2 regions of the Arthrobacter sp. L77 genome follow, and region 1 is predicted to be linked to the other one. Evidence: riboswitches for the same ligand, from Rfam matches in the RefSeq annotation. Region 1 holds a riboswitch; the other holds the start of a gene.
What was found. A riboswitch is a leader RNA that binds a small molecule or an ion and turns the genes downstream of it on or off. The one in region 1 is predicted to bind S-adenosylmethionine.
Positions count from the first base shown of each region.

Region 1 (7,868 bases):
CCGCGGGAACCAGCGGTCCTGGAAGGCGGAGGGCTGCAGGGCGGCGGTCTCGACGAAGGAGAAGTGGGAGCGGAGCAGGTGGGCGACATTCGAGTCGGCCTCGGCCAGTTCGATCAGCAACCGGAACAGGTGCTCGTGGTTCACGGGGTCTCCCCCGTGACGGGTGGGCACGCGAAGCGTCGTGAAGCCGGCGTCCTTCAGCCACCCCACCTGTTCGAAGGGCAGGATGCGGTGCGCCTCCCGGTCGAGGGACCCCTCGGCGATGCGCTGGAAGACCGGTCGGAAACGCGCAGCGAGCTCCGCGTACCGTGCTTCCCCGGACATCCGAGGTGTTCCATCCCCGGGGAGGGTCGGGGCGTCGGTCGTGATCCGGGACGACGTGCTGGCGGGAGCGGTCATGGCATTGGTCCTTACTGGGTCGACAGGGCGGAGAGGTCGGAGCGGGGCGTCCGAGCGGCGCGCATGGCTTCGCTGCGGGATTCGGAGAGCGCGCGCAGGCGATGTCCGGGATTGGAGGCGAGCAGTGCCCTGGTGTACTCCGAGGCGGGGTTGCCGAAGACCTCTGCCGTGGGGCCGGTCTCCACGAGGTGTCCCCGCCGCATGACACCGACCGTGGTCGAGATCCGTTCGACGACGTGGAGGTCGTGCGAGATGAAGAGGTAGGTCAGCCCGAGGTCCTGTTGCAGGTCCGCCAGGAGCGTGAGGATCTGCGCCTGGGTCAGCACGTCGAGTGCGGAGAGCGCCTCGTCGAGCACCAGGGTCCGGGCACCCAGAGCCAGGGCGCGGGCGATCGCCACCCGTTGGCGCTGGCCGCCCGAGAGCTCGAGCGGGCGCTTGCCCGCGAGCCCGGGCGGGAGATCGACCTGCTCGAGGAGCTCGGCGACGCGTGTGGAGCGCTCGGTGCGGGTGCCGAGGCGGTAGTTGAGCAGTGGCTCGCCCACGATGTCCCTGACCGGCAGGCGGGGATCGAGGGCCGAGTCGGGGTTCTGGTAGACGAGTTGGAGGCTCTGCCACAGCTCCCGTTTCTCCTGGCGGGAGGCGGCGGTGACGTCGTCGCCGTGGATGAGGATGTGCCCGGACGTGGGATCGAGCAGGCGCAGGATCATGCGGGCGGTCGTCGATTTGCCCGACCCCGATTCGCCGACGAGGGAGAAGGTGGTGCCCTGCTCGATGCTGAAGGACACGCCGTCGACGGCCCGGTGCTGCCCGCGTTTCCCCCGGAAGTCCTTCGTCAGGCCCCGGACCTCGATGGCCGGCGCGTTCCGGGCCTCCGGCCTCGGATGCGTGCCGGCTTCCGCCGGGCGGCGGCGGGGGGATGCCTCATCGAGCAGGCGTGCCGTGTACTCCTCCTCGGGGGTGGCGAGGATGTCCGCCACGGGGCGGTCCTCGATGATGCGGCCCTTCTGCATGACGACGACGCGCGCGGCATGGTCCGTCGCCACCGCGAGGTCGTGGGTCACGAAGAGCACTGCGGTGCCGAACTCCCGCGCGAGGCGTTCGAAGACCTCGAGGATCCTCGCCTGCACGGTGACGTCCAGTGCTGACGTCGGCTCGTCCGCGATGAGCAGTTCGGGCCGGAGGCTGAACGCGATGGCGATGAGCACGCGCTGCTTGAGGCCGCCGGAGAGTTCATGCGGGTACTGCCCGAGCCGTTCCTCGGCGCGGTCGATGCCCACGAGGTCGAGCAGGCGGAGGACGTCGTCCCGCACCGATCCGCGTGAGCGCCGCGGGCCGGTCCGGTGCAGGCGGAAGACCTCGGCCAGCTGCGAACCGATGGTCCTGACCGGGTCGAGGGACGCTCCAGGATCCTGGGGGACCAGCCCGATCCGTCGGCCGCGGATCCTCTCGAGGTCCTTCTCCCTCGCGCCGGTCAGCTCGGTGTCGCCGAGGACGATGGTGCCGGCCGTCCGGTGCGCCGCCGCCGGGAGCAGCCCGATGATCGACTTCGCGAGCGTGGACTTGCCCGATCCAGATTCGCCGACCAGGGCGACGATCTCACCCCGACCGACGGTCAGGTCGACAGTGTCGACGGCAGGGGTGGCCGTGCCGTGGTGGCGGTACTCGACCCGCAGTCCCCGGACGTGGAGCAGCGGTTCGGCAGGGCTGTGGGGCATCCGGGTCCGGGGGGAGTCGGGGTGGGCGCGTGGTTCTGCGGTGTTCACGGTTCTCCTGGCTAGATTCGGAAGGTCTTGAGCAGCTGGCGGCCCAGTGCGGCCAGCAGGATGACGGTGACCACGATGACGACGCCCGGCAACGAGGTCAGCCACCAGGCGCTGCCCAGGTACTGCCGTCCTTCGGCGATCAGCAGTCCCCACTCCGGCGTGGGTGGTGGGGCACCGAAGCCGAGGAATCCCAGACCGGAGATGGCGAGGATGGCGGCCCCGAGGTCCACGGCGAGCAGCGCGAGGACGGGGCCGGCGGCGTTGGGCAGGATGTGGCGTACGACGACGGACCGGTAGGTCCCGCCGTTGAGGAAGGAGGCTTCCACGAAGTCGAGGTTCCGGACGCGCAGCACCTCGGAGCGTACGACGCGGGCGAAGGACGCGATGGACGCGATGCCGACGCCTATCCCGAGCGATACGGGTCCGGGTGCGAACGCGGTGACGATGACCAGGGAGATCAGGAACCCGGGAACGGCGAGCAGCACATCGACGAGGCGCATGGCCGTGGCGTCCGCCGCCCGTCCCGCCGTGGCGGCGACCAGCCCGATGATCGTCCCCACGACCAGTCCGATGAGGACGGCGAGGCCCGCGGTGAGGAGGGTCTGCCGTGTCCCGAACACCACCCTGGAGAAGACGTCCCGGCCCAGGTGGTCCGTCCCGAAGAGGTGGGCGGCGTTCGGTGCCTGGAAGTTGTCGCTGGGTACGCCGTCGAGGGGCGAGTACGCGGTGAACCAGTCCGGCACCAGGGCCCAGGCCAGGATCACGGTCAGCGGGAGCGCCGTCACCCACAGGGCCGGGTTGCGGGCGGGACCCCGGGGGCGCCTCGACGGGCCACGTGCGGGCGCCGGCTGCACCGGTGCTCCAGGACCGGCGACGGCTGCCGGTCCCGCATCGACAGCGGTCAGGGACAGGGGCGGATCATTGCGTGCCAAGGAGATACCTCGATCGGATGGTGGGCATCAGGCGGCCAGGGCCCGCGGGGCCCCTTGCCCGTTGCTCTTGAGGATGCGCGGGTCCAGCAGGGGATACAGCAGGTCGACGATCAGGTTGACGACGACGAAGACCGTCGCCGTCAGGAGCACCAGTCCCTGCACCAGTGGCACGTCCTGGGTCGTGACGGCCTGGAGGACCACCGAGCCAAGCCCCGAGCGTGCGAACACGGTCTCGGTGATGACGGACCCTGCGAACAGTGTTCCCACCGTGATCCCGGTGATCGTCAGGGCCGGTCCTGCCGCGTTCTTGAGCGCATGGCGGAAGAAGATCCAGGACCGTGAGGCGCCCTTCGCGCGGAGGACGTCGATGAAGGGCTGCTCGTAGACGTGGTTCATGCTCTTGAGCAGCACCTGCGCGACGGGAGCCGAGACGATGATCGCCAGGACCAGCACGGGCACTGCGAGGGACAGGAACGAGCCATCAGGGAACAGCGACATGACGCCCCAGCGGATCGAGAGCAGTTCCAGCAGCACCAGCCCGAGCCAGAACACGGGGATCGCCGAGAACAGGGGAGGCAGGTTCACCAGCACCCGACGGACGGCGTCCCGACGGGTGAGGGTCGCGGCGGCGACGAGGAGGACGGCGATCACCACGGCGATGACGAACGCCGAGCCCGCCAGGGCGACGGTCGATCCGGCGACCCCGCTGATCCGGTCACTGACCGACTGGCCGGACGCCAGCGAGTAGCCGAAGTCTCCGGAGAACAGCCCTGCCAGCTGGTGCAGGTACTGCACCATCAGCGGCTGGTCGTAGCCGTACTGACTCTTCATGGTGTCGATCGCCGCCTGGTCCACCGCTGAATCGACGGTCAGGAAGATCGTCACGGGGTCACTGGGCAGGAGCTGCACCGCGAGGAAGACGAGGGTGTAGGCGAGCCACACCACGAGGAGTGCCTGGCCGACCCGCTGGGCGAGGTAGCGTGCCACAGGTCCTATCCGCCCGTCTTCCACGCGCCCTGGAAGACGGGAGCCGTGCCGGAGGTGAACTCCACGTGCGTGTCGCTGTGGGCGCCGTACACCTGGACCTCGTCCCACAGCACCAGCGAGTAGGCCTTGTCGACGACCAAAGCCCGCTGTTCCTGGGCGAGCAGGTCATCACGCTCCGGGCCCGGGGCCGCCGCGCGTTCCGCCGCGAAGATGACGTTGAGGTCCTCGTCGCTGGTGTGCGTCATGGTGTTGTCGGCCGGTTCGAAGATCGGGCCGAGGCCGCCGTAGATGAACTGGCGGGTACCGAAGAACTCGACGTCGGGATCGGGCATGGCCGTGGCCAGGAACGTGTTGTCACCGGCCCGGTTGTCGAGTTTGACGCCGATCTCCCGCCACTGCTGTTCGATGAGTTCGAAGGCGGGTCTGATGACCACGGAGTTGTTCGAACTCGTGACGGTGACCTCGAGCTTCACCCCGTCCTTCTCCCGGATGCCGTCCGTGCCGACGTCCCATCCGGCTTCGTCGAGGAGCGCCCTGGCTTCGTCGGGCCGGTACTCGAGCTCCTCGGACAGGTCGACGAAGCCCGGGGCCTGATGATTCAGCACCGACCCGGCGAGTTCATAGCTGTCGGACAGGACGGTGTCCTTGATGCTCTGCCGGTCGATGCCGATCTGCAGCGCCCGACGGACGTTCTCGTCGGCGAGCTTGCCACTGCCGATCCGTACTGCGGCCATGTTCACGGTGAGGTCGACACCCTCGGCGGGGAGGACCTGGTTCCCGCTGGCCGTGAGGGCCTCCTCGTCGAGGGGCTGAAGGCCTCGTACCAGGTCGACCTGCCCCGACTGCACGGCGCCGGCGCGGTGGGCGACCTCCGGCAGGTACTTGACGACCACCCTGTCGAGGTAGGCGTCCCCCTGGTTCTCCGCGGTCTCCGGAGCCCAGGCATAGTCGGCTCGCTTGGCGAGCACCACCTCCTCGTCGGGCTTCTCGGACTCGAAGGTGAAGGGACCGGAGCCGGAGATCTGCGAGATGGCGGATTGTCCCGCCGCATCGAGTTCCAGGGTGGCCGGCGAGACGAGCCCCGAGGTGACCGACGACGTCGCCCGGAGGAAATTCGCGTTGGGGGAGGACAGCGTGACCTTCACCTGGTTCTCGCCGACGACCTCGGCCGAGCTGTAGCCGGCGAAATCGACATTCGGCTGGATCTGCGCGGACTCGATCCCGAGCCCCAGGGCGTCGAGGTTCAGCTTCACCGCCTCGGCGTCCAGGGGAGAACCGTCGCTGAAGGTGACTCCCGGCCGGATCGTGAAGGTGAACTCCGTTGCAGCGGCGTTGGCGGAGAACTCGGACGCGATCCAGGGAACGAGCTCGCCCTGCTCGGCGTCGAAGTAGGTGAGACGGTCCAGGACGCTGTTGAGGACGTTGGACTTCTCGTAGAAGCGTGCCGCCTGGGTCTGCCAGTTGTTGATGGGCGTGACCTCGGCGTAGACCAGGGTCCCTCCGTCGACCGGTCCACCGGTACCGGCATCCTGCGCTGCCTGAGGGGTCGACGGGGAACTGCACGCAGTGAGCGCCAGTGCGGTGAGGCCCATCATCGCGACGACACGCAGGGATCTGCGGGCTGGAGCGGGGCTGGAAGCGGGGCGGGAAGTCATGCCGGTCCTCTCGGTCGTGATCGAGGCTTCCCCATCCGCGCACGCTGCAGGCACACCCCTCAGCGAGGGTGGCACCAACGGGGGACAAGGCTATCTCCATCGGTCCTGGCAGTAGCACCGGCCCCGACGGGGTGGTTGCTGCGGCTTCAACGAGCCAGGTCTCTCAACCGCTCTGGATGGTGGTTCTGTCCTGGGGAGCGAACCCGGCGGACTATCGAATAGAACCCCAGAACGGCCGACCGATCAACACGGGCGAGTCTCAGGACGACACATTCGGGCGAGGACCCGGCGGCCGGAAGGGACCGGGCCATGGAACACGCTCGGTGGGCCCGGGCCGCGATGCGGGTCCTGCTGGACTAGACGGCGGCGAGGACGGCGAGGGTGACGAGGGCGTTGTTGGCGGCGTGGAGGAGTATCGGCGCCCAGAGGTTCCGGTGGAACCGTCGAAGGAGGGCCAGCGCGATGCCGAGGGTGAAGAGGTAGACGAACGTGAGAGGGACGAGGTGGACGGCCGCGAAGAGCGCGGCGGACAGGGTGATCGCGACTCCGGGCCGGAAGCGCCGGGTGAAACCGTCCAGGAAGGCGCCCCTGAACAGGACTTCCTCCCAGAGCGGTGTGAGGACGGCGATGATCAGGAAGCAGACGACGATCCACGGCCCGGGCAGGGCGGCGATCTCCGCGAGGGGGTCATCGGCCGTGCCGGCCGACGCCGTGTCCACCCCGAGGGAGGTCAGCGCGACGAGGACGAGGCCCTGCAGGCTGCCGCAGACGATGATGATGACCGGAATCTGCCAGAGCAGGTGGACCAGCCGGGCGGTGGGGCGTCGGAAGCCGAGATCCGCCGGGGTGAAGCGGTTCCTGCGGACGAGGTGGAGATAGAGGGCGAGCATCGCGGCCACCGTGACCGTGACGAGGAAGACCGGCAGAAGGGACGCGAGCGTGAAGTCGACGATGCCCGAGAGCCCGACGGCGACGATCGCACCGGCGGCGACGGCGATGTAGACGACCACGAACATCAAGGCCCAGGCCGCCTGGCCGAGAGTCGTGGGCGTCACCTGCCGTCCCGCGGGGTCTCGGTCGATGCTCGGACTGGCTGCCATAGGAGGATCCCCCGGTAACGATGTGACGGTGCGGTGATCCTTCACGCTATCCCCTGACGTGCTCGAAGCTCCTGCGGGAACCCGGGGTGATGCGGTCCGCTAGCCTGTCCTCATGCGCAGGACATCTGCACGACGGTCGGACACCGCTGGAGGGGAGCGCCTGCTGATCCTGTCCGCAGGGGTGGGGGCAGGGCACAACAGCGCCGCGGCGGCCGTGGAGCAGGCGTGCGCCGCGCGCGCCGACATCGCCGAAGTGCAGGTGCTCGACGTGCTGCAGGTGAGTAGCCCGCTGTACCGCGCGTTGCTGGGGAAGGGTTACTTCGTCCTGGTCGAGGGTCTGCCGTGGCTGGTGGAGTGGGGCTACGACATCAGCGACCCGCCGTTCCGGCGCCGGGGCCCGATCGACCCGTGGACACGGGCGAACGCCGTCCCGGTCATCGATGCGATCGAACGGTTCAGACCGACCGCGATCGTGTGCACGCACTTCCTGCCGGCCCAGCTGCTGGCGTCATTGCTCCTCCGCGGCGTGATCGATGCGAGGACCGCTGTCGTGACGACGGACTACGACTTCCAGGGCCTGTGGCTCACGGGCGCGTTCCACGCGCTCTTCGTGGCGAGGGAGGAGGGGAGGGTGGCGCTCACAGCGCTCGGCCTTCCCCCTGATCGCGTCGCCGCCACGGGTATCCCGATCGCCGGACAGCGCGACGGCGCGCCCGCGCGCGACGCCGACGCGCCTCCGATGCTGCTGATCTCGGCGGGCGCGACCGGCGGCGACTATGCGGTGTCGGTGGTACGGCAGACGATGCACATGCGCTCGGCATTCACGGCCACGATCGTGTGCGGACGCAACGATGCGCTGCGTCGGCGGATCGAGGACCTGGTGGCGCCCGCGGGTGACCGGTATCGCGTGCTCGGTTTCACGACGGAGATGCCGCAGCTGCTGCGTACCGCGGACCTGTTCGTGGGCAAGCCCGGCGGGCTGTCGGCGTCGGAGTGCATGGCTGCAGGGCTGCCCATGGTGCTGGTGAACCC
Region 1 is NZ_JWSU01000004.1:475,972-483,839, reverse strand. It holds gene RY94_RS04845 (acyl-CoA dehydrogenase) at 1-399, opposite strand, end outside; gene RY94_RS04840 (dipeptide ABC transporter ATP-binding protein) at 411-2,162, opposite strand; gene RY94_RS04835 (ABC transporter permease) at 2,174-3,094, opposite strand; gene RY94_RS04830 (ABC transporter permease) at 3,122-4,081, opposite strand; gene RY94_RS04825 (ABC transporter substrate-binding protein) at 4,087-5,736, opposite strand; SAM riboswitch class I at 5,830-5,919, opposite strand; gene RY94_RS04820 (CPBP family intramembrane glutamic endopeptidase) at 6,093-6,836, opposite strand; gene RY94_RS04815 (MGDG synthase family glycosyltransferase) at 6,949-7,868, shown strand, end outside.

Region 2 (7,868 bases), on a different contig from region 1:
CGAACGACGACGCAGTCGCCCTGGGGCAGTTGATCGTCCAGCTGGGCGCGGGACGCAACCTGCCGATCGCGGTCTGCATCCGAAGGCCCGACCACATCCTGTTCCGGGCCGCACTCGACGGAACAACACCCGACAACGACTACTGGCTCGACGCGAAGAGCCGCACAGCCGAACGCTACCTCGTCCCCTCCCTGCTCGTCGGCCTCCGGGGGCGCCGCAACGGCGGGCGGGTGGAGGACGATCCGCTGTTCGACACGACGATGTTCGCAGCGCACGGCGGCTCCTTCCCGCTGTACATCCAGGGCGTCGGTCCGGTCGCCACGGTAACGGTCTCCGGCCTTCCGCAACTCGAGGACCACCGGCTCGTCGTCGAGGCGCTACGGACCTTTCACGCCGCTGCCGGCCTCTAGGAACCAGGGCGAGGCACCGTGCGTCCCCGTCCCGAGTGGCCGGGTTGGTCTACAGGGGTCGTGAGCAGGATTGGCGGTGCTCGATAGAAGCAGACGACGGCGGGCATCGGGTCGCGGGCAGCCGCCTGCGCACCGCCGCAGTAGACCAGGAGTCCGTGAGGGCCGGATGTCCCGAAACAGGAGGTTCCACTCGGAATGCCGGTGCAGGTCCACAGGCGCTGCCTATGTGGATAACTGAGGACGACTCTTCCTCCACATTCGCTTCCCCACCGCGCCATTAGTACGCATGTTCGATAAAATTCAGGTATGACTACCGCACCGGTCGAGCGCTTGACCGCACCTCCGAGTTCCATGGACTCGGTATGCACAGCGCTTGCCGAATGCGCGAGGGACATCGATCAGAGCCAGGGCCTCCGGTCCCGACAGGACGCCATGCGGTTCCTGCTGGAGGTCGAAGACGCCTCACGGACCATCGACCATCTCCAGATCCTCGCCGCCCGCGTCGCCCAGGAACATCATCTTGCCGATGACGAGGAGCGAACTGCGGGCGGTTCGCTTCTGGCGAGGGCAGAGCAATCCGTCCGCGGGGATGTCCGCACCGGCCCTGCCGCGTACACGTCATCCGAGCCGACCGAGCCGACCGAGCCGACCGAGCCGAGCGGCAATGGATACAGGAACTGCGCAGACTTTCTCCGTGCCACGCTGGGCATCAGTCGGACAGAGGCGAAGCGCCGGCTGAGTCTTGCGGAGATGGTACTCCCCCGGATCTCGCCGACCGGCGCGCGTGTACCTCCCCGGTTTGCAGCACTGGGCGGCGCGGTGACCACTGGCCGCATCAGCGGACGGGCCGCCACCGTAGTCGCGCACGCGTTGCAGCGGGTGGACTCGTTCGCGACGCCGCGGCAACTCGCGTCGATGGAGCATCACCTGACACGGCAGGCGATGGAGTCCGACGAGGATATCCTCCGGGTGCTGGCGCGGCGCTGGGAGGGCGTCCTCGATCAGGACGGGCAGGAGCCGACAGAGAAGGTGCTGCGCGCGAGGCAGGGCGTCTTCTTCCGTGGCCGACGCCATGGACTGCATTTCCTCGAAATCGGGGCGACGGATGAGCAGTTCGAGTTGCTCGCAACCGTCATGAACTCAACGGCGAACCCGCGCGGCGCAGCGGGGCGGATCGATGCCACCGCAGCCGAGAATCCACCCGGGGAACCCGGGGCGCCGGGGACACCGGGAGCTCCCGGAGCACCGGACACCTCGAGTACACCGCACGCACCACACGGCCCGGCCACAGCCGAGAATTCACCCGCTCTCGTTGATCAGCCGGCGGCGACGAGGGCCCAGACCCTCCTCGACGGCCTGATCGCCGCCTGCAAGGTCACATTGAGCACGGCTGCGCTTCCCTCGACGGGCGGCCACCGACCACAGGTCATGGTGACCATCGACTACAAGGACCTCATCGGCGCCACACATCAGGCGGGGTATTCGGTCTTCTCCGGGCAGATGAGTGCAGGGAGCATCAGGAAGCTGGCGTGCGATGCCGACATCATCCCCCTGGTCCTCGGAAGCAGCGGTCAGATCCTCGATGTGGGACGGGCACAGCGGCTTTTTCCGCCCCATCTTCGGCGAGCGCTCGTGGCCAGGGACAAGGGCTGCGCCTTCCCTGACTGCTCCATCCCGGCCAGCTGGTGCGAAGCCCACCACATCGATCCGTGGTCAGCAGGCGGCGCGACGAGCATCGACAACGGAGTCCTGCTGTGTTCGCGCCACCACCATGTCATTCATCAAGGTGCCTGGACCGTGGCATCCCGGAACGGCATTCCGTGGTTCACCGCCCCCCGAACCCTCGGTCCTCCGGGAACGGCTCGTCGGAACAGGTACTGGCAGGCAGGACAAGCCGTCCATGAAGCACTGCTCGACGACGCCTCGGGGCCGAGCGTGGACGTCTCGGAGCGCAGCACAAGCGTTCTGGAGCACAGCACCGGATGATCGGTGCGCCCGGACCGTCGGGGGCGGCCCGGTCCGTCCGGTGGGGCCGCCTCCGGCATGGGGAGCGGTGCGCCCGGACCATCGGGTACATCCGGCCCGTCGGGTGCGTCTGGCATACCGAGCGGTGCGCCCGGAGCGTCGGGTGCGGCCCGGTCCGTCAGGTAGGGCCGCCTCCGGCATGGGGAGCGGTGCATCCGGAGCGCGGGGCAGCGTATCCGGAGCGTCGGGTACATCCGGCCCGTCGGGTGCGTTTGGCATACCCAGCGGTGCTCCCGGGGCGTCGGGTGCATCCGGTCCGCCGGGCGCATCCGGCGTACGGAACGGTGCGTAGATCCCGGGAGCTACGGAGCGCCTGGCGTTTCTCGTGCACACCCTCGTGAATCAGGACAGCCCGCACCACACTGAAGACGAGGGCCAGCTGGCACACAGAAGGCGGCGCCCACACAGTGAACGCCGCCTTCATCGTGCTGGTCGGACTACAGTGCAGCCTCGATGGCCTCCGCGACCGGCGTCTCACCGGTGTTGAACTGGATGGTCTTGTCGACCGTGCCGAGGTTACCGAGGACGACGGCGGCCACGAGTGCGACATCCTCGCGTGCCACCGAGTCCTGCTGCGGCTCGGCGGACACCTCGATCATCCCGGTTCCCGGGTCCGTGGTGAGTGCTCCCGGCTGGAGGATGGTCCAGGCGAGCTCCGAGTTGCGCAGGTGCTCATCAGCCGCGGCCTTCGCCTCGGCGTAATGGAAGAAGCCGTTGTCCTCGGGGACACCGTGGTCCTTACGTGCCCCGAGGTAGGACACCATGACATAGCGCCCCACGGACGCCTCCTGGGCGGCGTCCATCGAGCGGATCGCAGCATCCCGATCCACGGCATACGTCGCCTCGGGGCTCGCGCCACCTGCGCCTGCAGACCAGACGACGGCGTCATGGCCACGGAAGACATCGGCCATCTGCTCCACCGACAGCTCGGAGACGTCCGCGACAACGGGGGTTGCCCCGGCCTGCTCGACGTCGCCGGCGTGGTCCTGGTTACGGAAGACCGAGCTGACCTGGTGGCCCTGGCTCGTGAGGATCTTCGTGAGATGCAGGGCTACTTTTCCGTGCCCACCGATGATGGCTACGCGTGACATGGGAACTCCTTCTGTCGGATGACTGGTCGTCGGATACCTTGTCTTCGACGCTAGTCCCCCGCACCTCGGGCTGGCCACCTTCCCGCGACTGTTCCGCCGCGAGCGCAGGTCTATTCCCAGCTGAAGCCACCAATGCCCCACGCTTACTGAGGCAAATGACGCGCCAGGGCGGACGAACCACGACGCTCCCGCCATACCCGCCTGGTGCCAATGACCGACCCCACCGACACGTAAGGCGGAGACTACCCGTGGCGCCCGAACCACGCCCGCCGGGTCGACGATGACCAACCCGGCGACGCGTCAGGGGCGGACCGGCGCTAGCCGATACTGCGCACCGCGGTGCTCCTCGGGCAGGCGGTCGCCCTTCCCGAACAGCTTCTGACGCAGTGTTCCCTCCGTGTATTCGGTGGGATAGGCACCACGCTTCTGCAGTTCCGGCACGACGAACTCGATGATGTCCTCGAAGGTCCCCGGGGTGATCGCATAGGCGAGGTTGAAGCCGTCGACGTCGGTCTCCTCGACCCACGCCTGGAGCTCGTCGGCGACCTGCACACCCGAACCGACGATGCGCGGCCCGAGCCCACCGATCCCCGCCGACTCGGCGATGTCCCGCACGGTCCACGGCGACCCGTCGTCGTTCACCTTCTGGAAGTTCGCGACGGCGGACTGGATGGCGTTGGACTTCACGTTGCCGAGCGGTTCGTCCGGATCGTAGACGGAAAGGTCCACACCGAGCCATCCCGAGACGAGCACGAGGGCACCCTCATAGCTGACGTACTGCTGGTAATCGGCGTGCTTGGCCTGGGCCTTCTCCTCGGTCTCGTCCGTGATCACGGTGAGCAGGGTATAGATCCGCACCGAGTAGCGGTCACGACCCTCGGCCTCGACCGCATCCCTGATCTTCCTGACCACGTCCTTCAGCTTCTCCTTCGTGGGTGCAGCGACGAACACCGCCTCGGCGTTACCTGCCGCGAAGGCGATGCCCCGGGAGGACGCTCCGGCCTGGAAGATGACCGGCGTCCGCTGTGGTGAGGGCTCACTGAGGTGGATGCCCGGGACCTTGAAGTACGTGCCGTCGTGGCCGATCTCGTGGACCTTGGCCGGATCCGTGAAGACGCCCGTCTCGCGGTCGCGGACCACGGCGTCGTCCTCCCACGACCCCTCGAGCAGCTTGTAGAGGACCTCGAGGTACTCGTCCGCGTGGTCGTAGCGCGCGTCGTGTTCGAGCTGGTCCTCCTGGCCCATGTTGCGTGCAGCGGACGGCAGGTAGCCGGTCACCACGTTCCAGCCGACCCGCCCCTTGGTGAGGTGGTCCAGCGTGGAGAGTCTGCGCGCGAAGGGGTACGGGTGCTCGTAGGCGGTGCCGGCGGTGACGCCGAACCCGAGGTGCTCGGTGACGAGCGCCATGGCCGAGACGAGCAGGAACGGATCGTTGACCGGGGTCTGCGTCCCCTGCCTCAGGGTGGCCTCGTTGGAGCCGCCGAAGACGTCGTAGGTGCCGAGGACGTCGGCGATGAAGACGCCGTCGAACAGTCCCTTCTCCAGGGTCTTCGCCAGGTCGGCCCAGTAGCCCAGTTCCTTGTAGCGCCAGGACTGATCCTCGGGGTGACGCCACAGACCCGGCGACTGATGGCCCACACAGTTCATGTCGAAGGCGTTGAACCGGATACGGCGTGGTGATGCGGGCATGAAGAGTCCTCACGTCGGGGCACTGCCGTGGCGGAAGCGCCATACTTGCCCGCACTGCCTGTGCCGGGCCGAATCCTCACCTGGGGCACCCCGCTACAGCGAGGGGGTTGCCGTCCAACAAACCAGGGTTTTGCGTTGGAGCTCTTGATTCTGGTCTCGAGCGTAGGTGGGCCGGCACGCCGTCGTCCACCCGCCGTCGTCACGGGGCGTCACGCCTCGAACCTCCCCCGCCGCCCGGAGAAGGTCCGACGACGGCGGTCGGCATTCGCACGAAAGGGACCAAAAAGTGCAAAGAAAGCATTGCAAACATATCTTTGCGCGTGCACACTGGAGGCATGAAGGAGAGCACAGGCAACACAGGACACCCGTCGGAGGACGGCAACCGCATCCTGGACGGAGCGGCACTCAAGGCCCTCGCCCACCCTCTCAGGGTCCAGTTACTCGAGGTCCTGTCTAGCTACGGGCCGCAGACCGCGAGCAGCATCGGCAAGAGGGTCGGCGAATCGAGTGGGGCAACGAGCTACCACCTGCGGCAGCTCGCGCGCCACGGCCTCGTCCGCGAGGTGGAACGGGGCTCCGCACGGGAGCGGTGGTGGGAACGCCCCCGCGGATCCCTGACGCTCAGCACCCCCGAACTCGAGCAGGACCCCACCACACGGGAAGCCACGCGGCAGGTGAACCGCCAGTTCGAACGCGGCCGCTCCGAAGCTCTCGCCACCTTCATGGCCAGTGGTTCCGAGTCCATCCCGCCCGAGTGGGCGGACGCAGCCGTGATCGCGACGATGAACGCCCACCTGACGGTGGACCAGCTCGCAGCCCTCACCCGGGACATGAGCGAGATCTTCCGCGAGAAGCTCGACGCCTACCGCTCCGAACCGGGCACCCCGGGAACCCGGCCCGTCCAGATCCACTTCAACGCCTTCCCCCTCATCGATCCCCAGGAGACGACATGACCAGCACAACCCTTCACGCCGGCTACCCGGCGCTCGCCGGATCATCCCGCGGAGGACTCACATCCCGGACGCTCATCCGCCTGGGCACCGCGTTCATCGCAGCAGGATCCTCTCTCGCCTCAGCAAAGGGCACCGACGTGGAGCTCTTCCACCGCCACCTCGAGCGCAGGACGGATCTGCGGGCCGCCGCCCACAGCGGCATCCATCTCCTCTAGCCGCCCTGTAGCTACCGCAGGTAGGACGCCCCATTGACGTCCACCACGGTGCCGCTGACCCAGAGCGGAGCATCGGTAGCGAGCCACGTGACCGTCTGCGCCACCTCCTCCGGCGTCGCGACGCGATTGAACGGACTCTGTGCGCGCACCGCGTCGCCACCCGGGCCGTCGAGCACTGTCCTGCCCATGTCGGTCTCGACGAATCCCGGCGCGACGGCGGCAGCAAGGATCCCGTGCGGTGCGAGCGCCACCGCGAGGGACTGTGTCATGGAGTGCAACGCCGCCTTGCTCGCACCGTAGGCCGGTGTGACGGGCTCGCCCCGGTAGGCTCCGCGTGATCCGACGCTGATCAGCCGTCCGCCCTCCGGCCCCGCCGGCCGGTCGAGGAGATGCCGCGCGACCAGCCAGGCCAGGTTCGCCGGCCCCAGCAGATTCACGTCCAGCGTGCGGCGCCACGCTTCCTGCCAGTCCGCGAAGGACACGGTGTCGATCGGATGCGCCTCGAACATGCCGGCGTTGTTGACCAGCACGTCGAGAGTGCCCAGCCCACCCACGGCCTCGTCGACGATGCGACTGCAGGCCTCGGAATCACCGACGTCGCCGACGACCACCACGTGTCCGTCGCCCGGAAGCGCATCGCGCACCGCCGTGGCGGCGCGCCCATCACGGCCGGCATGGACGGCGACACGATGCCCACGCCCTGCGAGATCATGGGCGATGGCTGCACCGATGCCCCTGCTTGCACCGGTCACCAGAATCTTCGATGTCATGGTTCAGACCGTACCTCGCGTGCGGCACCGCAGCGGAGAGGCCGGGCCCCGGCAGGAGAAGTGACCACCGGACATGGCACGTTGACCCCGGTCGGTACGGATGCGAGGGTGGCTGGATGAGCACCGACACCCCGGACGTCCAGGTCAGCAACAACGAGGCAGAGAGCCGCTACGTGGCCACCCTCGACGGCAGCCCTGTCGGTACCGCCGCCTATGAGCGGTCCGGCGATTCGATCACCTTCACGCACACGGTCGTCGACCGGGACGTCGAGGGTCGCGGGATCGGAAGCACCCTCATCGGGTATGCGCTCGACGACGCCCGCCGGCAGCACCTCACGGTCGTTCCCCAGTGCGAATTCGTGGCGGCCTTCATCGAGGAGAACCCCGACTACCAGGACCTGACGGCTTAGGCCGCTCCCCTGATCCCCTCGCGCAGGGCCGCGTCGATGAGCACTTCGGCGGCACGGCGCGCCTGACCCGCAGCTTCCGAGGAACCGGCGATCGCCGCCGTCGTCTGCGCGCCTTCGGCGAGGATCGACAGCTGTGGCGCCAGGTACGGCGGCGCTCCCGCCGCCTCCGCCAGGTCCCCGACGTACTCCTGGAACGACTCCTTGTGCTTCCTCGCATACTCGGCGACGTCAGGGCTCATTGCGCCGAGTTCGGCGAAACTGTTGATGAAGCCGCAGCCGCGGAAGGAATCCTCGCCGAACCACTG
Region 2 is NZ_JWSU01000005.1:301,782-309,649, forward strand. It holds gene RY94_RS09435 (heme-degrading domain-containing protein) at 1-410, shown strand, start outside; gene RY94_RS09440 (HNH endonuclease signature motif containing protein) at 717-2,396, shown strand; gene RY94_RS09445 (SDR family oxidoreductase) at 2,873-3,526, opposite strand; gene RY94_RS09450 (LLM class flavin-dependent oxidoreductase) at 3,827-5,215, opposite strand; SAM riboswitch class IV at 5,252-5,365, opposite strand; gene RY94_RS09455 (ArsR/SmtB family transcription factor) at 5,551-6,168, shown strand; gene RY94_RS09460 (hypothetical protein) at 6,165-6,383, shown strand; gene RY94_RS09465 (SDR family NAD(P)-dependent oxidoreductase) at 6,395-7,153, opposite strand; gene RY94_RS09470 (GNAT family N-acetyltransferase) at 7,270-7,563, shown strand; gene RY94_RS09475 (TetR/AcrR family transcriptional regulator) at 7,560-7,868, opposite strand, start outside.
Region 2: it holds a riboswitch for S-adenosylmethionine, as region 1 does, so the genes downstream of both, RY94_RS09450 (LLM class flavin-dependent oxidoreductase) here and RY94_RS04825 (ABC transporter substrate-binding protein) in region 1, are expected to answer to the same signal.